Regions from separate parts of the uncultured Exiguobacterium sp. genome, predicted to be linked through region 2. Evidence: riboswitches for the same ligand, from Rfam matches in the RefSeq annotation. Region 2 holds a riboswitch; each other region holds the start of a gene.
What was found. Region 2 has a riboswitch for S-adenosylmethionine ahead of ACHWTJ_RS01425 (amino acid permease). Riboswitches for the same ligand answer to the same signal wherever they lie in the genome.
Positions count from the first base shown of each region.

Region 1: linked by a shared signal. The riboswitch ahead of metK (methionine adenosyltransferase) and the one ahead of ACHWTJ_RS01425 (amino acid permease) in region 2 are both predicted to bind S-adenosylmethionine.
Region 3: linked by a shared signal. The riboswitch ahead of ACHWTJ_RS04035 (methionine ABC transporter ATP-binding protein) and the one ahead of ACHWTJ_RS01425 (amino acid permease) in region 2 are both predicted to bind S-adenosylmethionine.

Region 1 is NZ_CAXYJR010000005.1:511,275-519,348, forward strand. It holds gene ACHWTJ_RS04300 (alpha/beta hydrolase family protein) at 1-721, shown strand, start outside; gene ACHWTJ_RS04305 (EAL and HDOD domain-containing protein) at 889-2,142, shown strand; gene pckA (phosphoenolpyruvate carboxykinase (ATP)) at 2,373-3,941, opposite strand; SAM riboswitch class I at 4,176-4,302, shown strand; gene metK (methionine adenosyltransferase) at 4,431-5,639, shown strand; gene ACHWTJ_RS04320 (GNAT family N-acetyltransferase) at 5,777-6,265, shown strand; gene ACHWTJ_RS04325 (serine aminopeptidase domain-containing protein) at 6,344-7,048, shown strand; gene ACHWTJ_RS04330 (class I SAM-dependent methyltransferase) at 7,099-7,698, opposite strand; gene ACHWTJ_RS04335 (MDR family MFS transporter) at 7,852-8,074, shown strand, end outside.
Region 2 is NZ_CAXYJR010000003.1:14,288-22,361, reverse strand. It holds gene gntK (gluconokinase) at 1-1,240, opposite strand, end outside; gene ACHWTJ_RS01435 (GntR family transcriptional regulator) at 1,233-1,949, opposite strand; gene ACHWTJ_RS01430 (ketopantoate reductase family protein) at 2,132-3,049, shown strand; SAM riboswitch class I at 3,086-3,187, shown strand; gene ACHWTJ_RS01425 (amino acid permease) at 3,265-4,668, shown strand; gene mmuM (homocysteine S-methyltransferase) at 4,643-5,575, shown strand; gene ACHWTJ_RS01415 (MarR family winged helix-turn-helix transcriptional regulator) at 5,650-6,072, opposite strand; gene ACHWTJ_RS01410 (CBS domain-containing protein) at 6,255-6,710, shown strand; gene ACHWTJ_RS01405 (MFS transporter) at 6,737-7,975, shown strand; gene ACHWTJ_RS01400 (DUF1801 domain-containing protein) at 8,026-8,074, opposite strand, start outside.
Region 3 is NZ_CAXYJR010000005.1:456,605-464,678, forward strand. It holds gene ACHWTJ_RS04000 (arsenate reductase family protein) at 1-10, shown strand, start outside; gene gcvH (glycine cleavage system protein GcvH) at 75-458, shown strand; gene ACHWTJ_RS04010 (thioredoxin family protein) at 557-838, shown strand; gene ACHWTJ_RS04015 (class I SAM-dependent methyltransferase) at 1,379-2,017, shown strand; gene ACHWTJ_RS04020 (S-ribosylhomocysteine lyase) at 2,021-2,485, shown strand; gene ACHWTJ_RS04025 (PLP-dependent cysteine synthase family protein) at 2,482-3,405, shown strand; gene ACHWTJ_RS04030 (bifunctional cystathionine gamma-lyase/homocysteine desulfhydrase) at 3,398-4,564, shown strand; SAM riboswitch class I at 4,622-4,726, shown strand; gene ACHWTJ_RS04035 (methionine ABC transporter ATP-binding protein) at 4,806-5,828, shown strand; gene ACHWTJ_RS04040 (methionine ABC transporter permease) at 5,825-6,490, shown strand; gene ACHWTJ_RS04045 (MetQ/NlpA family ABC transporter substrate-binding protein) at 6,523-7,356, shown strand; gene ACHWTJ_RS04050 (MDR family MFS transporter) at 7,436-8,074, shown strand, end outside.

The DNA.
Region 1 (8,074 bases), on a different contig from region 2:
TCCGTTTCGGACGTTTCGGATGTTCTATACAACGGCAGATGGGGAGCGCGTCGGCGCCTATATCGTACTTCCGCAAGTCACAAACGGTCAGGGAATTCTCTACTTACGAGGGGGAACACGATCCATTGGAATGGTTCGACCGACACGACTGCTCGCGTTTGCGCAGGCTGGATTTCTCGTTATGGCTCCCTTCTATCGGGGAAATTTAGGAGGGACAGGAAAAGAAGACTTCGGACATCGAGATGTCGAAGACGCATGCAGTGCTTTTGATTGGTTGCAGCAACGTGTCTCGCATGTCCACGCATTCGGATTTTCTCGTGGTGGACAGATGGCATTGCTCCTGGCGCACCACCGTCCAGTCGCCCGGACGGTGTCGTGGGCAGGTGTGACCGAGTTGGCATGGACCTATGAGGAGCAGAAGACGATGCAAAAGATGTTGCGTCGCTATACGGGAGGGACACCAGACACCGTACCTGAGGCGTATACCGTGCGTTCACCACTTTATGTCGCTCCTCAAGGTGACGTATTATTGGTTCATGGTGCGTATGATGAGAACGTTCGTTTACGACACGCGACGGCTTATGTTGCACGTCATCCCGAAAAGACGACACTTCAAACCTATGCCTATGCGCATCAGTTTCCGATTCATGAAAAGTTGCGTGTGACGCATAATGTACTAAAGTGGTTCGAGAATGGTATATGGAATCCGGATAAAAGATGATAGTTCAAGCAGTACGACAGGTGTCGTGCTGTTTTTTTGTGCTAAGGAAAATAATATAGAATTAAAAAAAAAGAACATTGATATGTTGTAAAAAACAATAATCTCCTAAAAAGTAAACTTTGATATAATAGATGGCATCTGAGAAGAATAGAGGAGGCATGAGAACGATGGATATCTTATTAGCACGTCAGCCCATCGTTAATCGAGTAGGTTCGATTGATGCATTTGAACTATTGTATCGTTCGATTGAACAAATCAGCGTGTTTGATGGTGATTTAGCGACGATGGATGTTTTGACAAATACACTTGTTCATATGGGTGTGGATCATGTAGCAGAAGGTAAGAAGCTATTTGTTAATTTCACGTCAGACCTGTTGAAAAGTGACTTGATTCATTATTTGGATTCAAGCCAATTCGTCATTGAAATTCTAGAAACAGTCGAGATCGATACAGAGATGCTGTCTGTTCTACGCAGTTGGAAAGAAGCGGGCTTTACGTTAGCACTCGATGATTTTGTGACGGATTTACTCCGACAGCATGGAGCGGAATTGTTTGAGTTGATCGATTTAATTAAAATCGACATCGAGGCGATTTCCCCTCGCGAGCAAAGTGCTATTCTACATATCATTCGCCGCAATTATCCTCATATCCGAATGCTGGCCGAGCGTGTCGAAACTCACGAGGATCATACACGGTGTCTTGACATGGGATATGACTGGTTTCAGGGATATTTTTATGCTAAACCGATGTTGATGAAAGGAAAGGCGGTCCCACCGCAACTACCGGTTTTATTAAAAATGCTGAAATGGCTTGATACGGATGAAAAGTACGATGAGGTCGTTGATGAGATTGAAGCGAATCCCTATATTAGTATTCAAGTGTTACAGCTAATCAATTCTCCAGGAATGGGTTTACGCAATACCGTCAGTTCCGTTCGTCAAGCGATTTCACTACTTGGCTTTTCGCAACTCAAAAGTTGGATTTCGTTGATTGTTTTACGTGAGATGAAGCTTGCTAGTCCTTATGAGTGGTCAAATGAGTTATTACGGTCCTCTTTACACTGTGCAAAGCTCTGTGAACTCTTTGCTACCGAAACACGAACACTACAACCGGAGAGTGCTTACATGATTGGCTTGTTATCGCACATCGATGCGTTATTATCCGTTGATATTGACGATATCATCGATCAATTGCCACTCGAAGATTCTCTGAAAATTGTTCTACAAGGAAAGGATCATCCGTTTCGGGATTGCTTAGTGCTTGCGATTAGTGCGGATCGTGGTGATTTTGATCAGTTTGAACTGCTGAGTCAGCGTTTAAATGTATCACTTCCGCGAGCCTATGCCTTACTGACGGAAAGTCAAGAGTGGCTCATGCAGCGAGAAAAACATATTCAAGAAGAGTCAGACTCGATCATATAACTAAATAAGAGTTTGGAGACTTTTTTCTAAACATAGGACGACGTGTAATCATTCTCTTAACTGAGTAGGATTACACGTTTTTATTCGTCTCGAATCGCTTGATAGGAAGAATTTCTAAGGATTAAGGAGTAACTAAAAAATCTGAGTCCGTGAAGATCGGACTCAGATTTTTTAGTGAAATGATGTAAATTCAGTGTCTATCTTTTTGATGCAAGTCAGAAAATTCTACTTTATAGGCGTGGACCAGCTGACTTGATCGCATCCGTCGCACTCTCGAAACGGAGGAAATTGTTCTGGAATTTCTCAGCAAGCGAACGCGCTTGTGTGTCGTATTCGTCCGGATTCGACCAGACGCGTACAGGGTTGAGTAACTCGCTTGGAACACCAGGAACTTCAAGCGGCATATGAAGTCCAAAGATCGGGTGTTCTTCTGTTGGAATTGTTGCAAGTGTACCGTTGACGGCAGCGTTGACCATCGTCCGTGTATACGATAGCTTCATACGGCTACCCGTTCCGTAAGCACCACCTGTCCAACCTGTGTTGACGAGATAAACGGTGACACCGTGACGATCAATCAATTCGCCGAGCATCGTCGCATATTTTTCAGGCATCAGTGGAAGGAACGGTGAACCGAAGCATGTCGAGAACGTTGCTTCCGGTTCCGTGATACCCCGTTCTGTACCAGCGAGTTTTGATGTATACCCTGATAGGAAGTGGTACATCGCTTGTTCTTTCGTCAATTTACTGATCGGAGGCAAGACACCGTACGCATCAGCTGTCAAGAAAACGATTGTCTTCGGGTGACCAGCGCGTGATGGAACAGCGATGTTATCGATTGCTGTGATCGGATAAGCGGCACGCGTATTTTCCGTCAACGATGTATCATCGTAATCAGGATGACGGGCTTCATCGAGCACGACGTTCTCAAGGACGGTTCCAAAACGGATCGCGTCAAAGATTTGTGGTTCTTTTTCACGCGATAGGTTGACCGTCTTCGCATAACATCCCCCTTCGATGTTGAAGACACCGTCGTGCGACCAACCATGTTCGTCGTCCCCAATCAATTGACGACTATCGTCTGCTGAAAGGGTGGTCTTACCAGTACCAGATAGACCGAAGAACAAGGCAACGTCGCCTTCGTGTCCAACGTTTGCCGAGCAGTGCATCGAAAGCACGTTTTCTTGTGGCAAGAGGTAGTTCATGACGGAAAAGATCGATTTTTTAATTTCGCCAGCGTATTCCGTTCCACCGATCAAGACGATCCGGTGTTCAAACGACATCGCGATGAACGTCTCGGAGTTCGTTCCGTCAACGGCAGGATCTGCTTTAAAATGTGGCGCATAGACGACCGTGAACGGTTCGAAGGCAGCCACTTCAGGATACTCGCGTAAAAAGAGTTGTTTGGCAAACAGGTTATGCCAAGCGTATTGTGTGAGCACACGGACCGGAAGGGTGAAGTGCGTATCTGCACCTGCTGCAGCTTCTGTGTAGTAGAGCTGATCGGCTTCGTTCATGTAACGAAGAACCTTTTGCAACAATTGTTCAAATTTGTCTCCATCCATCGGTTGGTTGACATGACCCCAATCAATGTGAGACTCGCAGGAAGAATCACGGACGATGAACTTATCTTTTGGTGAACGACCTGTAAATTTCCCCGTTTCTACAGATAATGCGCCGTTCTCAGCAAGGACACCTTCTTCGTTTCGAATCGCATGTTCGACAAGTTCAGCAACAGATAGTTGTTTGAACACATGCTCTTTCTTGAGTAGTTCTTCGATATTCAGGACCGTCATCGGCATCCTGACCCCACCTTTCCCCTACGTTGGTTTTGGCTCACTGCATTTAGTATGACACATTTATTATATATGACATACTAAAGAGAGAGCAATCATTTTCTCGTGCTGATTTCTATTTATCTGGAAACGCTTTCAGCATTAACAGTTTAACATCTCTTTCAAAAAGTTTCGACTAGAATTTGAAACCTTGCTTGACAGAGTAGGTACAACTTTATATCATGTAATTCGTAACGGATACTCTTATTCTGAGCAGGTGGAGGGAACAAGGCCCGAAGAAACCCGGCAACCGTCCTACATTAATTCACATATTAATGAGGGAAAAGGTGCTCTCCTGAAGCGAAGTAAACACTTCGAACGATAAGAGGGTAAAGGAAGAACGCACAACCTTTCCCTGACCATTTTTTGGACTTGGAAAGGTTTTTTTCATTTTACCGTCCCACTCAACTAGGGGAAATGAGTACACCGTCAAATTCTTTTTTGGGAGGGTCATACATGACAAACCTTAATCGCCGACTATTCACGTCGGAGTCAGTCACTGAAGGTCATCCAGATAAAATCTGTGACCAAATTTCGGATTCAATTCTTGATGCAATCCTCGCAGCGGATCCAAACGCGCGTGTTGCGGCAGAAACTTCTGTTACAACAGGTCTCGTTCTCGTTGCAGGTGAGATCACGACATCGACTTATGTCGACATTCCAAAAGTCGTCCGTGAAACGATTCGTGAAATCGGTTATACACGCGCGAAATACGGTTTTGACGCGGACACATGTGCTGTATTGACATCAATCGATGAGCAATCAGCAGACATCGCTCTTGGTGTCGACCAAGCGCTTGAAGCACGTGAAGGTAGCATGTCTGATGCAGAAATCGATGCAATCGGTGCAGGAGACCAAGGTCTCATGTTCGGTTACGCAACGAAAGAAACACCAGAACTCATGCCACTTCCAATCTCTCTCTCTCACCGTCTCGCACGCCGTTTGGCAGAAGTGCGTAAAAACGGTCAACTCGACTACCTTCGTCCGGACGGAAAAACACAAGTCACGGTCGAATACAACGAGAACAACGAGCCGGTTCGTGTCGATACGATCGTCATCTCGACACAACACGCAGAAGAAGTCACGCTTGAGCAAATCCAAGCTGACTTGAAAGAACACGTCATCACACCGGTCATCCCGGCTGAATATATCGACGCAGCAACGAAATTCTTCATCAACCCAACAGGTCGTTTCGTCATCGGTGGACCACAAGGAGATGCTGGATTGACTGGTCGTAAGATCATCGTTGATACGTACGGTGGATACGCACGCCACGGCGGTGGAGCATTCTCAGGTAAAGATCCAACAAAAGTCGACCGTTCAGCTGCATACGCAGCACGTTACGTCGCGAAGAACCTCGTTGCTGCAGGTCTTGCAGATAAAGCAGAAGTTCAACTCGCGTACGCAATCGGTGTTGCGCATCCGGTATCAATCGCGGTTGACACATTCGGTACAGGAAAACTTCCTGAAGCGCAACTCGTCGAATTGGTTGCTGAAAACTTCGATCTTCGTCCGGCTGGAATCATCAACATGCTTGATCTCCGTCGTCCGATCTATCGTCAAACAGCTGCATACGGTCACTTCGGTCGTACAGATGTTGAGCTTCCATGGGAGCAAACAGATAAAGCAGCAGTTCTTGAAGAACAAGCAAAACGTTTCGCATAATCAAAAAGTCCGAAAATCCTACGCGGGTTTTCGGACTTTTTTGTTTCAGGGGAACTTTGCAGGAAACGAATGTTTTTTCTAGAAGAGGGTAAAAGTACATGAGTCGATTCGTATGAATACAAAGGGGGGTTCCGATTATGGAAATACGCGAAGCTATTCCAGCTGATGCAGGACGTATTCATGACATTGCCGTCACATCTTGGTTGGATACGTATGCAGAAATCTATTCCGAGCGTTCGAAAGCGCATTTCGTGCAGGAGGCGTATCCGCAAGAAGAAGTCGTTCGTGCGATCCGGACGGCGGAAGAAGCACGGGGAGAGTATTTTTATGTCGGAATCATCGACGAGGAGATCGTCGGTTTCATTCATGCTGTTGATGTTGAGGGAACGTGGGAAATCGTTCGTCTATATGTTTTACCGAAATATCAGCAAAACGGAATCGGGCGACGGCTGATCCGGGAACTCGAACGACAAGAAGCCGTCCCACTCGAAGTATACGTAGAAGCACGTAACTATAAAGCGCGTCAGTTTTTGACCTCATTCGGTTTTGAAGAACTCAGTGAGATGACAGAAGAAGTCTTTGGGCAAGTAGAATCTGTCATTCGTCTTCGCCATGTCGCCTCGTGAAATCCGTCTTGGGACGGTTTCGTGTGCGTTTGAAATAAGGTATCGTAAAAAGGAAGTATGAAGTGAAGAGGTGAGTTTGTGGTTGAACAACCAACAGGAATCATCGTATTAGTCTATCCGTTACAACTGCGTGCCCGTCCGAGTGAAGCTTTGATTCGGGTACTCGAACGAGAGTATGAAGTACTGCTCGTTGACGCACCACGTCGTATCTCGTTTGAAGAACATGGTCAACTGTTAAAAGAAGCATTACGTGAAGCCGGGAAACGCAAGCTACCGATTCATATCGTCGCATGTAGCATGGGCGCACTCGTCGTCAATCGTCTGTTGCAAGAGTATGAATTACCGGTCGCAAGCCTTGCGTTTATTTCACCGTTGTTTGATTGGCACCCTTCAAAACAACTCGGAGGCGTCAAACAAGTCTTCGCAAGTGCGTTCGATCGTTTCCGGCCCGATGCGCCACTCGGTACGTTGCCGTTTGGTCAAAGTACGGAAGATACCGTTCGTATCGGTGAACTGACCTATGCACAGTACCGGGAAATCGAAGAAGAGATCGTCGTACATGACGAGGAACGAAAAAAACTACCACGTGTGAACTTGGCTTGTTTTTATGCACCGGACGATCAGTTCGCAGACGTCAAGTTGACGCTTGAAGTATGCCGGAAAATGGGTGGCGATCAGATTTACTTACAACGTCTACACGGTTTTCCGCATTTTAGTTTCGAACGGTTGAACACACGGTTTGCAGAAAAATTAATGTTGTTCTTTAAGCTTGTTGAGGAATGAAGTAATAAAAGTGATGCCTCTAAAAAAGGGCATCACTTTTTTGTGTCCCGTCATCCGCGTACTTTTTTCTCGATCGCGATGATGAACGGGGGATGATTTTGTTGATTCAAGAAACGGTACTGGAGAACGGCATAATCTTGCTGATCAAGGGCGGTGACGTAATCGAGGACAGCGTCGCGTTCTCGTTTTCCTTCTAGGTGCCCGTGATAGACGACGAGGACGACAAGACCGCCGGGAGCGAGGACCGGGAGGAGGGCATCGAGTGCTTCGAGCGTCTCTTCTCCGGTCGTCGTGATTGATTTGTCGCTTCCAGGTAGGTATCCGAGATTGAAGACACCAGCGCGGACAGGACGTTGTTCGTCCGAAAGACGGGCACCGACATGGATGTGGCTTTCATGGTAAAGGTCGACGCGTGCTAACATTCCGGCTTCGTCGAGACGTCGCGTCGACTCCTCGATGGCTTGTGCCTGGACGTCGAACGCAAGGACCCTTCCATCTGGACCGACGCGTTCTGCTAAAAACTGTGTATCATGTCCATTTCCGGCAGTCATATCGACGACGCAGTCTCCAGGTTCGATAACGGACTCGAGTAATTGTTTCGTATAAGGTAGTACACGGGCAAGTGACATGGCATAGACTCCTGTTCCTATAGTCTGTTTTTCTAGTAATGGTTCAGTATGTGCAAGATTCTTTCTGCATTATATCATTTTTTGATTCGTTGACGAAAAGCGAAGTAGCTTGACAGTTAGGGGACGGATTGCGTAAAGTGGCAAGGTTGAGAATGAAATAGGAGGACCACAGGTATGCCAAAATTACCAAAAGCGGTCTGGATCCTCGTCCTTGCGATGGCCATCAATACGACGGGATCCTCTTTTTTATGGCCGTTTAATACATTATATATTCATGAATATTTAGGAGAGTCGATGACAAAAGCAGGGATGGCATTGTTCGTCAACTCGGCCTTAGCAATCGTCGGAAACTACTTAGGTGGAAAAGCGTTTGACCGTCTCGGCGGCAAGGAGACGC
Region 2 (8,074 bases):
GGGCAAATCCACCGGTTGCCTGAATTCGTGTCACAGGACCGTCCATACACTCGACGAGTGCGAGGAAGACGGTATAGAGATTGTAGATGACCCCTTCTAGTGCTGCCCGGATCATATGCTCTTTTTTGTGCGAAAGCGTCAAGCCGAAGAATGAACCGCTGACATCTGGATTCCACAGTGGTGCCCGTTCACCGGACAAGTAAGGATGAAACAACAGTCCGTCGGATCCTGGGCGGACACGTTCGGCAATCTTCGTCAGGACAGCATACGGATCGATGCCGAGACGTTTTGCTGTTTCGACTTCGGCTGAAGCGAGTTCGTCTCGGATCCACCGTAAGACCATTCCGCCATTATTGACGGGTCCGCCGATGACCCAGTGGTCCTCGGTCAGTGCGTAACAAAATGTCCGTCCTTTTTCATCGGTCTGCGGACGATCAATGATCGTTCGGATAGCACCGCTCGTTCCGATCGTGATCGCAATTTCCCCTTTGCGAATCGCGTTGACGCCTAGATTGGAGAGGACACCGTCACTAGCACCGACTAAGAACGGCGTATCAACGGATAGTCCCATTTGTCGTGCGTAATCGACATTCAGTCCAGTGCATGACGTCGTCGTCGGTACGGGTTCTGATAAATAGCTTGCATCGATCCCTGCGACATGTAACGCGCCCGTATCCCAGCCTAATTCATGAATATTAAAGAGACCGGTTGCTGAAGCGAGAGAGTGGTCGATGACATATCTGCCGAAAAGTCTTTGGAAAACAAATTCCTTGATCCCGACATATTTTTTCGTTTGAGCGTGGAGCTCCGGACGATCTTCGACGAGCCAACTGATTTTGCTGAGCGGTGACATCGGATGGATCGGTGTCCCGGTCCGGTGATAGATCGAGAAACCGTATTGTTCCTTAATCTTGTTCGACCATGCTTCACTCCGACTGTCCGCCCATGTGATGCAGGCAGTCAATGGCTGATGCTGTGCGTCCATCGCGATCAAGCTGTGCATAGCACTACTGAACGCGACGAACTTTGGTGGCATGCTTGGATGACGTTTTGTGATCAAACGGATCGATTCGAGTACAGCATCAAAAATTTCTTCCGGATCCTGCTCCGCCGTCGAACGGTTTGGTGTGTGGAGTGGGTAACCGACATTCGTTTGTCCGACAACCTCTCCTTTTGTCGTAAATAAGACTGCTTTCGTACTCGTCGTACCGATATCGACGCCTAACATGTATTCAGTCATGTGAATCGACTCCTTTCGACATCATTTGTTGCGTTTTCCAGAGATCTTCGACTTCCTGGACGTCATCAAAGTTCTGATGTAAGGAAGCAACCATCCGTTCACGATCCCCTGTCTCGATCGCTTCGATATACAAGGCGTGGTTCGCGAGAATGCGTTCGAAGTCTTCGATGTCTTCCTCGAATCGTACCCGCATCGATAGGAGGATGAAACTTTCCATGACCGGTTTAAGATTTTGCCAAATCATGCTGACATACCCATGATCGATCGAGCGGATGATTGTTTCATGAAACAGTACGTCCTGGAAGGAAAATTCATCGGCATCCTTGTATTTGATGGCAACTTTCATCATTTCTAGAATTTTACTGAGCTCACGGACGAGTTCAGACCGTTCGATTTTGACGAGTCGCTCGAAGACGAATGTTTCGATGAGCAACCGGACATCATAGATTTCCTGAATGTCGCGCTCGGACAAACCGACGACGACCGCTCCCATTCGTTCGAGACGAATCAATTGTTCGGATGCAAGGACCTTTAACGCATCCCGGACAGGAGAGCGACTGACTGAAAAATCAGAGGCTAATTTATTCTCAGATAAGATGGTACCGCTTTCAATCTTTCCTGAAATAATCCGCATCCGTAACTCGTGTGCAACACGATCTCCGGCGGAAGCTTTCGCTAACCACTTCAGGGGGTATAACAGTTCTGACATGGAATCACCTGATTTCTAGAGTGAGTATACTTGTATACAAGTTAGTATAAACGTTTTTTTCTAAAATGCAAACGCTTAACTTACATTTTAGTGATTCAAGTAGGAATCAGGAAAATGGTTTCCGATATGTTAGGGTGAAGGAGTAAGTAACGAATCGATTAGTTAAAAAGGAGGTAATGCATATGCATGTTTTAGTCGTAGGTGCAGGAGCAGTTGGAGGTTATTTCGGGGGACGTCTTGCTGAGCAAGGGGAACAGGTGACATTCTTTGTTCGTCCGAAGCGCTATGAACAATTACAAAAGACAGGGTTACAGATTACTAGTCCTCATGGTGATATCACGATCACGCCTCAGTTAGTGACACGAGACATGCGACCAAATCACACATTTGATGTCGTCTTACTTTCTACGAAAGCCTATCACTTGGATGACGTCTTACAGGATCTTGCGCCATTCATTTCGGAAGATACATATATCATTCCCTTATTGAACGGGATGCGTCATATTCGCCGGTTAACAGAAGTCTTCGGAGAAGATCGAGTACTGGGAGGGCTTTGCTTCATCGAATCGACGCTTGATGCAGAAGGGCGTATTGTACAGACAAGCCCGTCTCATCGGCTATTGTTTGGTTCACGAACCGGTAAACCAACAGCGCGTTTAGAGGAGATTGCAACACGTTTTGCGAAAGCGAAGGCACCGATGGCGTACTCGATGCATATCATGGATGACATGTGGCAAAAGTACCTCTTCATTTCGACATTTGCGGGCGTGACGACACTATTTCGCTCTGCCATCGGTCCAGTTCGCAAGGACCCAATTGGTTATCAGATGATTCAAGACGTCATGAAGGAAGCGAAACAAGCGATGGAAGAACAAGGTGCAATTTTCAATGATGATGTAGAAGCGGTCTTGCTGAAGCAGATGCATGCAATGGAAGACACGATGAAATCGTCGATGTTACGGGACATGGAAAAGGGTCAGCCTGTCGAAGTGGAACATTTCTTTAGCACGTTGCTCGAAACACGCTCTCCACGTCACCTTCAACTGATTGAATCTAATTTATGGATTTATCAAAAAAATCGAGAACTGCTTGTTGACTGAATTATCTGCATTCTGATATGGTTAGGAACAATTACATACTTATCCAGAGAGGTGGAGGGACTGGCCCTATGAAACCTCAGCAACAGGTCGAAAGATACTGTGCTAATTCCTGCGGGTGCTGCACCCGATCGATAAGATTTCCGAATTGTCGACCGACGCATCCGTGAGGATGCGTTTTTTGTTTGAAATAGGTGGAACGAGGAGGAAATGGATTCATGAAAACGAGCGGAGCGTTTCGACGCAAGATGGAATCACGTCATCTGATCATGCTGTCGTTAGGTGGTGTTATCGGAACAGGGTTATTTTTAAGTACAGGTTATACGTTGGAACAAGCAGGACGCGTCGGAACGATTTTATCGTATTTGATCGGGGCCGTCGTCGTTTACTTAGTCATGTTAAGTCTCGGTGAACTCGCCGTTCACATGCCGGAAACCGGATCATTCCATAAGTACGCAACGAAGTACATCGGACCCGGCACAGGTTATACAGTCGCCTGGCTCTACTGGCTGACATGGACGGTCGCCCTTGGTTCAGAATTCACGGCGGCAGGCATTTTGATGCAACGTTGGTTCCCGTCGATTCCGGTCTGGGTGTTCAGCGCATTGTTCGCTGCGATGATCCTTGGTATCAATGTCTTAAAGGTCCGTGTGTTCGCTGAAGTCGAGTTTTGGTTTTCCGCCATTAAGGTCGTGACGATCATTGCTTTCATTTTACTTGGTGCGGGAGCGATCGTCGGCTTCATTCCACTGCAAGATGGTAGCCCAGCCCCATTCTTTTCTTCCTTAACGGAAGGTGGATTATTCCCAAATGGCGCTTTCGCCATCTTCATGACGATGCTTGCCGTGAACTTTGCTTACTCGGGAACGGAATTGATTGGTGTCGCAGCGGGTGAAGCAGTTGATCCGAAGCGGACGATTCCGCTTGCGATCCGGACGACGATTTTGCGACTCGTTCTCTTCTTCGTCGGTACGATCATCGTGTTAGCCGTCTTATTGCCAACGGAAGGGAAAGGTGTGCTCGAAAGTCCGTTCGTCGCCGTATTTGAACGGATCGGAATTCCCTACGCAGCAGACGTGATGAACTTTGTCATTTTGACAGCAATCTTGTCAGCAGCGAACTCTGGACTTTACGCCGCCTCTCGGATGCTCTGGTCGCTTGCGAACGAACGCATGATTCCACGCTTCTTCGCCCAGGTGACACCAAGTGGGGTACCGCTTCGAGCTGTATTGTTCAGCATGCTTGGCGGAGGACTTGCCTTGCTGTCTAGTATTTATGCGGCAGGAAGTGTTTATATCGCGCTCGTCTCGATTTCTGGTCTCGCTGTCGTCGTCGTTTGGATGAGTATCAGCGTTGCCCAGTATCGTTTCCGGAAACAATTCCTCCGTGAAGGGCATACGGTCGACGAATTGGTCTATCGCACACCACTTTTTCCATTCGTACCGATTGCCGCTCTCGTCGTTTGTTTGATTTCCTTGATTGGTATCGGATTTGATCCGACACAACGAATTGCCTTGTACTGTGGTATTCCATTCATCGTGATCTGTTATGTCGTTCATGCGTTCACGAATTCTTCTCAGAAACGGAGTGTTGAAGATGTCCCGAATCAAAAATCCAGTTGATCAACGATTACAAGAAGTTCCCTTTCTTATTTTAGATGGTGCCCTTGCAACCGAACTTGAACAGAAGGGATTCGACCTGAACGACCCGCTTTGGTCAGCACGTCTCTTGATTGAAGCGCCGGAACAGATTGAGCGTGTCCATCGTGATTACTTTGAAGTAGGTGCCGATGTTGCGATCACTTCAAGTTATCAAGCAAGTATCGAAGGATTCAAGCAACGTCACATTTCAACCGAGGAAGCAGAGAAACTGATCCGACAAACGGTCACCTTGGCGCAAAACGCACGCACGCGTATCGGAAAGAGTGACGCATTGATCGCGGGATCAGTAGGTCCTTATGGTGCTTACTTAGCAGATGGTTCTGAGTATCGCGGTCATTATGGGGTATCAGTAGATGTGCTAGAAGCCTTCCACAGACCACGGATTGAAGCGTTGATTGAAGCGGGGGCAGATCTGCTGGCATTCGAGACGATTCCGTCGCTCGAGGAAGCTGTCGTGTTGTTCCGGATTCTTGAAACGTATCCGGAAGTGTCCGCTTGGCTGACGTTCTCGCTTCAAGATGCGACGCACATTAGTGAAGGAACGGCACTTGCGACTTGTATTGAAACGGTCGGACAACATCCACAGCTCGCAGCAATCGGTGCAAATTGTTTTCCAGCATCTTACGCGACCGATTTTATCCGTCACGTCAAGGCGTTGACGGATGTGCCAATCATCGTCTATCCGAACTCTGGTGAGGTCTATGATCCGGTCGCAAAAACATGGTCAGGTACGAATCAGTGTACGTCGTTCCAAACCGTCTCGAAAACATGGTATGAGGCGGGGGCACGATTGATCGGCGGTTGTTGCCGAACGTCACCCGAACATATCGCGCAAATTCGTTCAGTCTGTCAAGTTTCTCAAACATGATGAATGATGGACGAAAAAAGAACGGACACGAAATCGATTGATTTCGTGTCCGTTCTTTAAATGATATGATTCCGTTATCGTTCACGCAAGGCACGATTAAATTGTTGCAACAGGCGTCCGAAATCTTCCGCATCATCTGCTGGCCAGTCTGTCAGTAGACGTTCGATGCTTGCGAGACGTGCTGTTCGATAGATGGTAAGTTCTTGTTGTCCTTTATCTGTGATGTGATAAAAGAAGGCACGACCATCCGTCGGATCTTTTACTTTTTCAACGAGTTGCTTCTGATCGAGTGCCGCTGCTTGGCGACTGACGGTTGAGACATCCAACTGAAGTTCGCGGGCAAGTGTTTTGACACCGACGTTGCCGGAATCTGCTAATTGTCGCAGTAAGAGATAAGAAGCACGATCCAAATTACGATTGTCTGCCGTCGCTGTCGTTAAGCGCCGGATCAGAATCGCTAACTCCAATTCAATGGTTTCAAGTGATTGTTGAGACATCGGGTATCTCCCCTTTCGAAAAAGTCTCTCTGTCCCTCATGATTACCCAATGTGGATAAGCTGTCAATGCGAAAAGCAGGAGGCTTGACAGAGTTGTAGTTGTATTATACAATCATTTTTGTTCTTTTAATTGTATCATACAACTTTCGTAGATGAGAAACGAACGACAAAGGAGAATTCAGATGAAAGCTTATGAGTCGATGAAACAAGAGGTCATCACGGTAAACGATACAGATCTGATTCGTACGGTCATCGAACGATTCATTCAATCTGGTATTAGCGGCGTACCTGTCATCAACGCCGAGCAGGAGGTCGTCGGGTATATCAGTGATGGAGATATCATGCGCGCAATTGGAAAACACAAGGACATCATCGTCGATACATTCTTATACGTAGATGTCATCAAAGGAGACGAAGAAGATTATGAAGATCGGATTCGTCACATCTTGAATCGACCTGTCATGGAACTGGCACGCCGGAAAGTCGTAACAGCGGACGCTGATACAGAAATGGAAGAGATTGCAGCGACACTTGGCGCAAAACGGATCAAAAAGCTTCCAATCCTCAAGGCAGGACGTCTTGTTGGGATCATTAGTCGAGGCGATGTCATCCGCCATTCGTTTAAACAGTTCATGTAACACATTCAATAGAAAGAAGGGACACTATGGCACTTGCTGAAAAAACAACGACGCTTGAGCCGGAAACGGTATTAGCAGAAAGCAAACATGGATTATTCCATCAACCGGTTGCTGTCTGGGCGGTCTTTTTCGCCAGTATCACAGCATTCATGGGAATGGGGCTCGTCAATCCCGTCTTACCGACAATTGCCGAGAATTTAGAAGCATCAAAAAGTGAAGTAACGCTCTTATTTACAAGTTATAACGCCGTCATGGCATTCGCGATGTTAATTACAGGCGCGATCTCATCACGGATTGGTCAAAAAGGAACATTGATGCTCGGGATTGCCGTCATCGCAACCGTTGCTGGTTTTGCTTCACAAGCAGACAGCATTTGGACGCTCGTCGCGTTACGCGGTGGATGGGGACTTGGGAACGCTTTGTTCGTCGCAACCGCACTGGCTGCGATCGTTTCGCTGTCATCAGGCGGAACAGCCAAAGCCATCATTTTGTATGAAGCAGCCGTTGGTCTTGGGATTTCGATTGGACCACTATTAGGCGGAACACTCGGTTCGATCACATGGCGCGCACCATTCATGGGTGTTGCGACAATCATGGTCATCGCGTTTCTCGTCTTGCTCTTCTTGATGCCAAAACCAGCAGCGTCTGCTGCACCGAAACAGAAGTTATCATTAAAAGCACCTTTCCAAGCGATGAAACATCGTTCGCTCTTGACGCTTGGGATCGTTGCGGCGCTTTATAACGTGGGGTTCTTTACAATCATGGCTTATGCACCATTCGTCATGAAACTACCAGCTAAAGGACTCGGATTCGTCTTCCTCGGCTGGGGGATGTTACTTGCGATCACATCGGTCTTAACGGCTCCGAAACTGAAACAATGGTTCGGAACGATCAAAGCGATGATCATGATGTTGATCACATTCGCGATCTTGCTTCTTTTAATGGGGATTTTCACGGAAACACCAGCCGTCGTCATCGTCTGTGTCATCTTGGCGGGAGCTGTGCTTGGGAATAACAACACGCTCATCACGACCGCTGTCATGGACGCAGCACCTGTCGAACGTTCGACAGCATCTGCGGCATACAGTTTCCTACGTTTTCTCGGGGCAGCCATTGCGCCATTTATGGCCGGTAAATTGGCTGAAATCTTCAACGCAAACCTACCGTTTTATGTCGGCAGTGGCTTCGTCCTCTTATCCGTCATCATCATCGGGGTCAATCTCAAACACATCCGCCATATCGATCGGACAGAAGGCGGACATTAATTTCAAAAAAACAGCCGAAGCGAATCTGCTTCGGCTGTTTTTGATTGAAATCAAGAAGGGTACATGTCTCGTAACGTGCGGATCGAGTGCTCAATCATT
Region 3 (8,074 bases), on a different contig from region 2:
ATGGTATTAAGTTCAGAGTCGATTTTGGTATACTGAACACGTTAGTCCAAATTAGTCCACAGGGGGAATCGGAAATGAGTCAAGTAAAAGACAACTTACGCTATTCGGAAGAACATGAATGGGTCGAAGTATCAGGAAACAAGGCGCGCATCGGAATCACGGATTTCGCGCAACACGAACTCGGGGATATCGTCTTCGTCGAATTGCCTGAAGTCGGGGATACGATCTCAGCAAACGAGCCATTCGGTTCAGTTGAGTCGGTCAAGACAGTCTCGGAATTATATGCACCGATCTCTGGTAAAGTCGTTGCCATCAACGAAAACCTTTCGGATTCCCCAGAACTCGTCAACGAGTCACCATTCGAAGGCGCATGGATGGTCGACATCGAAATCGAAGATGCTTCACAAGTCGAGGCATTGATGGACGCTGCAGCGTACAAATCGATGATCAACGAGTAATACTTAACGAAAAGAGAGTGAACGAGGCGCTTGCGTTTCGTCCGCTCTCTTTTTTTTGTATACTGACGACAGATACCACGAAGAAAGGAGCGACCGTCATGCAAGAGGTCACGACCGTCCCGGAAAACGGGCTATTGTATGTCTATGCACCGATGTGCGGGACATGCGCCATCGCGGAGCGTATGCTCGATATCGTTGAAGCGACGGAATCAGGTCAATCGATTCAGAAGGCGAACGGGAATTTCATTCCGGATTTCTTAGAAGAAGCCCGTGTCATGAGTGTTCCTGCGTTGTTGCGAATTGAAGAAAACCAAGTCGTAGAGCGACTTTATGCTTTCCAGTCCGTTCAAAACGTCTTTGCTTTCTGTCAAGAACGGTAAGAAAAGTCCGACTGGATTTTTCTTTTTGTTAAATTGTCGGAATATTTACAATAATCCGTTGACAACGTCGAAATATGAATGGTATATTCATAACAACTTCTAGAAATGCATTATAGGAAGTCTAGCAGAGATGATCGTTCAATACGATTCAAGTCCTGAACCCTTTCTCCCATCCTAAGCCGGTGTATTGTTTCCCCTTAAGTCGTCCCCCAAAGACGAAGCGGTGCAATGAACAGGTGGTGGATCGAAAGGACCGATCAGGAAGTGAACGTAAGCTGGCAATCATGTCGAACAGGCGCCGTCCTCCACGCGGAAGAGCGAACAATTCCGAATGGAGCTGGGTTTTCCTTCGTAGCATTTCTAACCACATTATTCGTGTTGTCGGTTCGCCGGCAACGCCTTTTTTTTTGTTTTCTGGAAGTTTTTCGAGCCGGTCGCTTGCCAGGATAGAATCTCCTTGCTACAATGCGAATAAGGAAAATTACTTTAATTCATATCCGATTACTCGGAATTAACTGGTGAGATGGAGGACGACAAGGCATGACAGTACGTTTTATGGATGTTTTCACAGAATGGGCATCGACGTATGACGAGACAGTAACCGGACACGATCCGGAGTATAAAGAGGTCTTTCGTCGATACGATGAGATTTTGGATACAGTAGCGGATAAAGCGCAGTCGCCGGTCATTGAATTCGGAGCAGGCACAGGGAACCTGACACAACGTCTTCTGGCACGTCACGACGCTGTACTCGCCGTCGAACCAAGTCCGGAGATGCGGGCGATCTTGACGGAAAAGATTCCGTCGCTTGCTGTACAGGATGGTCACTTCCTCTCGTTCGAAGCGAACGAAGCACGCAGTTTCGTTTCGACATATGCGTTTCATCATCTAACAGATGAGGAAAAGGGAGAAGCAATCGAGCTGATGGCGTCACATTTACCGGCAGACGGAAAAATCGTCTACGCGGATACGATGTTCGTCTCAGAAGAGGCACGCCTGCAAACGATTCGCGAAGCACGCGCTCAAGGGTTCGATGCGTTAGCGGACGATCTCGAACGCGAGTTTTACCCGTTGATTCCAGTCATGGAAGAATTGTTTACAGCACGGGGATTCACTGTTAACTTCACACAATACAATCACTTCGTCTGGCTTGTAGAAGCCGAGAAAATGGGGGAATAAATCATGGCACTTCAAAAAATGAACGTCGAAAGCTTTAACCTGGATCACACGAAAGTCAAAGCACCTTATATCCGTGTCGCGGGTTATAAAGAAGGTAAAGTCGACCAAGTCGTCAAATACGATATCCGTTTCACACAGCCAAACGTTGAGCAAATGCCGATGCGTGCGATGCACACACTCGAGCACTTACTTGCTGAGAACATCCGTAACTACTCGGATGATGTCATCGATGTCTCGCCGATGGGATGCCAAACAGGTTTCTACATGGCGATGATGAACTTCGACTCGGTCGAAAAAATGAGCGAACTCGTTGAGAAGACGTTGAAAGACGTCCTTGCAGCAGAAGAGATTCCAGCGCAAAACGAAGTCCAATGTGGATTTGCGAGCGCACATGACCTCAAAGGAGCGAAGCACTATGCCGAGAAAATGCTTGCCGGTCGTGATGAATGGGACATCGTCTTCGGATGATCGCGAACAACGTCCGCGACCTCGTCGGAAACACACCACTCTACGAGATCACTTCATTCGATTTGCCTGCTGGTACGCGCATTTTGGCGAAGCTCGAATGGATGAACCCTGGGGGCAGCGTCAAAGACCGCCTTGGCATTCAACTCGTTGATGCAGCAATCGAAAACGGACATGTGACACCAGGCGGTACGATCATCGAGCCGACAGCCGGGAATACCGGCATCGGCTTGGCGCTCGCCGCTAAAAAATATGATCTTCAAGTCATCTGTGTCGTTCCGGAAAAATTCAGTCAGGAAAAACAGACGTTGATGCGGGCACTCGGCGCAACCGTCGTCAACACGCCGACTGAACTCGATATGCAAGGGGCGATCGACCGGGCAAAAGAACTCGGTCAGGAAATTCCGAACAGTTACGTTCCGTTACAATTCGAAAACGAAGAGAACCCAGTCACGTATCAGCGGACACTCGGTCCTGAGCTGATTGCGGACTTGCCGCACATTGACTGGTTCGTTGCCGGTTGTGGTTCAGGTGGTACGTTCGCCGGAACAGCGGACTTCTTAAAACAACGTCTCGGTACAAAAGCAGCAATCGTCGAACCGGAAGGCTCCGTCTTAAATGGTGGTCCAGCCGGTCCGCATAAGACAGAAGGTATCGGTACAGCGAAATGGCCAAGTCTCGTTCCGCGTGAACTCGTCGACGAGATTCATACGATTTCTGACCGCGATGCATTTGACGCGGTTCATACACTCGCCGCTCGCGAAGGATTACTCGTCGGTAGTTCAGCAGGTGCAGCGCTCGTTGCTGCGCTTGATATCGCGAAGCGTCACCCCGGCAGTACGATCGTCACCGTCTTCGCAGACAGTGCCGAACGCTACTTGAGCCAACAAATCTTTGAAAAGGTGGACGAAACTCATGCGTAAGAAGACAGCATTGATTCATGGAGGAACAGGTGTCGACCGGGCAACAGGAGCCGTCACACCTCCGATCTATCAAACAAGCACATACAAGCAGGATAAAATCGGTCAACTCAAGGACGGATACGAATACTCACGGACAGCGAACCCGACTCGGACGAGCATCGAACGTTTGATTGCAGATCTCGAGGGCGGTGCACGTGGTTTTGCCTTCGGTTCTGGGATGGCAGCGATTCATGCCGTCTTCCACTTGCTTGAGTCTGGCGACCACATCGTCATGACAGATGACGTCTACGGTGGTACGTTCCGCTTGATGCAACGCGTCTTACCGAAGTTCAACATCCAAGTGACATTCGTCGATACGACGGACCTTGCAGCAACGGAAGCAGCGATCCAAGATAACACGAAGATCGTCTACGTCGAAACACCGACGAATCCGTTGTTGAAAGTAACGGACATCGAAGCCATCGCAACGATCGCCAAACGTCACGATCTTAAACTCGTCGTCGACAACACGTTCGCGACGCCATATCATCAACAACCACTCGCACTTGGTGCTGACATCGTCTTGCACAGTGCGACGAAATACATCGGCGGACATTCGGACGTTGTCGCTGGACTTGTCGTCGTTAAAGATGATGCGCTCGGCGAAGAGTTGCATTTCATCCAAAACTCGACAGGCGGCGTGCTTGGACCGCAAGACAGCTTCTTGCTCGTCCGTGGTCTTCGTACGCTCGGTATCCGGATGGATGCAATCGAAGAGACAGCACATGATCTCGTTGCGTTCCTACAAGCACAAGATATCGTTTCGAACATCTTCTACCCAGGACTTGCATCGCACCCTGGTCACGAGATTCAAGCGAAACAAGCGACTGGATTTGGTGGGATGATCAGCTTTGATGTCGGTTCAGCAGCGAACGCAGAAAAACTCGTCGAGGCGACACACTTCTTCACACTTGCTGAGAGTCTTGGTGCCGTCGAGAGTCTGATTTCCGTTCCGGCACGGATGACGCACGCGTCGATCCCAGCAGAACGTCGGGCAGAACTTGGCATCACGGACGGTCTCGTTCGGATTTCAGTTGGACTTGAAGACGCGGAAGATTTGAAAGAAGACTTAACACGTGCTTTCACGTTCCTCGAAAAAGTTTCTGAAAAAACTGTTTGACAACAAAAATAACCCCTGCTAATATTCAGAATATATTCTACAAACTTAATACCGAAACTCTTATCGAGAGTGGTGGAGGGACTGGCCCGATGAAACCCGGCAACCGCGGATCTAATCCGAAGTGGTGCTAATTCCAGCAGACAAAAGTCTGGGAGATGAGAGCAAATGGTTTTGTGTACTGAAAAGTGCGCGCGTTTGCTCTAAAACGCGCGCACTTTTTTTTATTTTAGGAGGGACAGTTGTGATTCGTTTACAAGACGTAGGAAAGATTTATCGCTCAAAGCGCGGAGCGGTCGAAGCCGTCGCGAATGTCGATCTGACAATCGAGCGCGGTGAAATTTTTGGAATAATCGGTTATTCCGGAGCAGGGAAATCGACCTTGATCCGATTGCTGAATATGCTTGAAGCACCAACGAGTGGTTCGATCCAAATCGATGGTGTTGAAATGACATCACTCAAACCTAAGGAATTACGAGGCGTCCGTAAGAATGTCTCGATGGTCTTCCAACATTTCAACTTACTATGGTCACGAACAGTTGAAGAAAACATCATGTTCCCACTCGAACTCGGTGGCTTCCCGAAGGCACGTCGCAAGGAACGGGTCGCGGAACTGATCCAACTCGTTGGTTTAGACGGACGTGAAAAAGCCTATCCGTCGCAATTATCCGGTGGTCAAAAGCAACGTGTCGGTATCGCTCGGGCACTGGCATCGAACCCGGACGTTCTCTTATGTGACGAGGCAACAAGTGCACTCGATCCGAAGACGACGGACTCGATTCTTGAGTTACTTGTCGATATCAACGAAAAACTGAAACTGACGATCGTCTTGATCACACACGAGATGCACGTCATTCAAAAAATCTGTCACCGGGTCGCCGTCATGGAAGCCGGTAAAATCGTCGAGCAAGGACCGGTCGCAGAAGTCTTCCGTCATCCGAAGCAAGCGATGACGAAGGAGTTCGTCAAACAATTGACGTCGCCGTCGGAAAACGAGTTGACGTTCGCGAAACTACGCGAACGGTACCCAACCGGAAAGATCGTTCAGTTGACGTTCGTCGGATCAACAGCGGAAAGCCCGATCCTCGCGGAAGTCATGAAGGATTCACCGGTTCTGTTCAATATCATCGGCGGAAACGTCGGTCAATCGCAGGAAGGGGCACTCGGTACACTGTTCATTCAGTTGATCGGGGAAACAGCAGCAACACAAGCGGTCATCACGAAGCTTCAAGCCAGTGATGTTGAAGTGGAGGTGGATCACCGATGATTTCATTCTTTGACAACCTAGACTGGGATATGGTGTGGGAAGCGACAGGCAGTACCGTTTATATGACGGCAATCGCTGGGGTTTCGACATTCGTCCTCGGTTTGATCATTGGTTTACTATTGTATGCGACAAACGAAGAATTATTGTTCAAGAATCGGGCGTTTTATTCAGTGCTGAGCTTGGTCGTCAACGTCTTCCGTTCGATTCCGTTCATCATCTTACTGATCTTATTGATTCCATTTACGACAGCGATCGTCGGTTCGTTCCTCGGACCAACGGCAGCATTACCGGCACTGATTTTCGGTGCTGCACCATTTTACGGTCGGATGGTTGAACTCGCGTTACGTGAAGTCGATAAAGGTGTCATCGAGGCAGCTGAATCGATGGGGGCGACGAAGTTCCAAATCATCTATAAAGTCTTAATCCCGGAAGCGTTGCCTGCCATCGTTTCTGGTATCACGGTCACACTCGTCTCACTTGTCGGTTATACGGCAATGGCCGGAGTAGTCGGCGGAGGTGGACTTGGGGACATGGCCTTCATCGAAGGATTCCAGCGTTCTCAAAACGATGTCATCGTCATTGCGACACTCTTAATCTTAGCGATCGTCTTCGTCATCCAAATCATTGGTGACTTGCTGATTCGCGCAATTGATAAACGTTAATTCGAAACTTAATCATATTGGAGGAATCATTCATGAAAACTTGGAAAAAATTCGTAGGTACTGCTGCTGTATCCGTCTTAGCTATCAGTCTTGCTGCTTGTGGCGAAAAATCATCAGGATCAGGTAGCGATGACAAAACACTTGTCATCGGTGCTTCAAACGTACCGCACGCTGAGATTCTTCAGCACGTTAAAAAAGAATATGAAGCAAAAGGTTACAAACTTGAAATCAAGAAGTTCCAAGATTACGTACTTCCAAACAAAGCGCTCGCTTCAAAAGAAATCGATGCGAACTACTTCCAACACGTACCGTATCTTGAGCAACAAGAGAAAGAAAACAAATCATATAAATTCGCGAACGCAGGTGGCGTTCACGTTGAACCACTCGGTATTTATTCGAAGAAATACAAGTCACTCGATAAGTTACCAAACGGTGCGACGATTCTAACGAGCTCAAACGTCGCGGAACGCGGTCGTGTCTTGACGTTCCTTCAAAACGAAGGATTGATCAAACTCAAAGACGGTAAAACGACAGATGCACAACTCGGTGATATCGCGGAGAACCCGAAGAAACTCAAGTTCAAGACGAACATCGAAGCATCACTTCTTCCGCAAGCTTATAAAAACAATGAAGGTGACGCTGTCCTCATCAACACGAACTACGCGATTGATAACGGTCTGAACCCGTTGAAAGACGCGATCGCTTCAGAAGATGAGTCGTCACCATACGTCAACATCATCGTTACACGTGACGGCGATGAGAAAGACAAGCGTGTCACGACACTTCTCGATGTCTTGCACGAAAAGAAAAACCAAGATTGGATCCTCGACAAGTACAAAGGTGCGGTCGTTCCAGTCAGCAAATAAGTTCACCGAAACCGGCATCCTTCCTATATAATGGAAGGATGCTTTTCATTTGTCTGAAACAGGGGTTAGGGGGAATCATATGCAACGCATTCGTCAACTGCATCCGTTGACACTCGGGGTCTTGTTCGGGACATTTTTCTCACGTCTCGGAACGTTCATCACGATGCCGTTCTTCGCCATTTATATGACGACTGTTCTGAAGTTTGATCCGGTCGATGTCGGCTGGGTCCTGAGTATTTCGGCAATCGCCAGTCTCGTCATGAGTTTCATCGGCGGTACACTGTCAGACCGGTACGGTCGGCGGACGATGATGCTCGCTGGAACGATCGGATTCGCGATCGTTTTCATTGCGCTGGCACAAGTCGAGACATTCTGGGCATTCTTCATCCTTAGTGCCTTGAACGGGGTCTGTCGCTCGATTTTTGAGCCATCCGCCCGTGCCTTGATCAGTGATACGACGGACGAAGCGAACCGGTTGTTCGTCTTCAATATCCGTTATGCGATGATCAACATCGCGGCAGCGATCGGGCCGGGAATCGCTTTACTGCTGAGTGCAGGGAACACGTCCGCGACGTTTTACATCACGGCGTTCGTGTATATCGTGTACGGCGTGATGATCGGAATTTTATTCAAACGTCATCCGATCACCGAGACGCATGGTGGGAAAAAGGTGTCGTTTGGAGCGACGGTTCGTCTGTTGCGGACGGATATCGCCTTT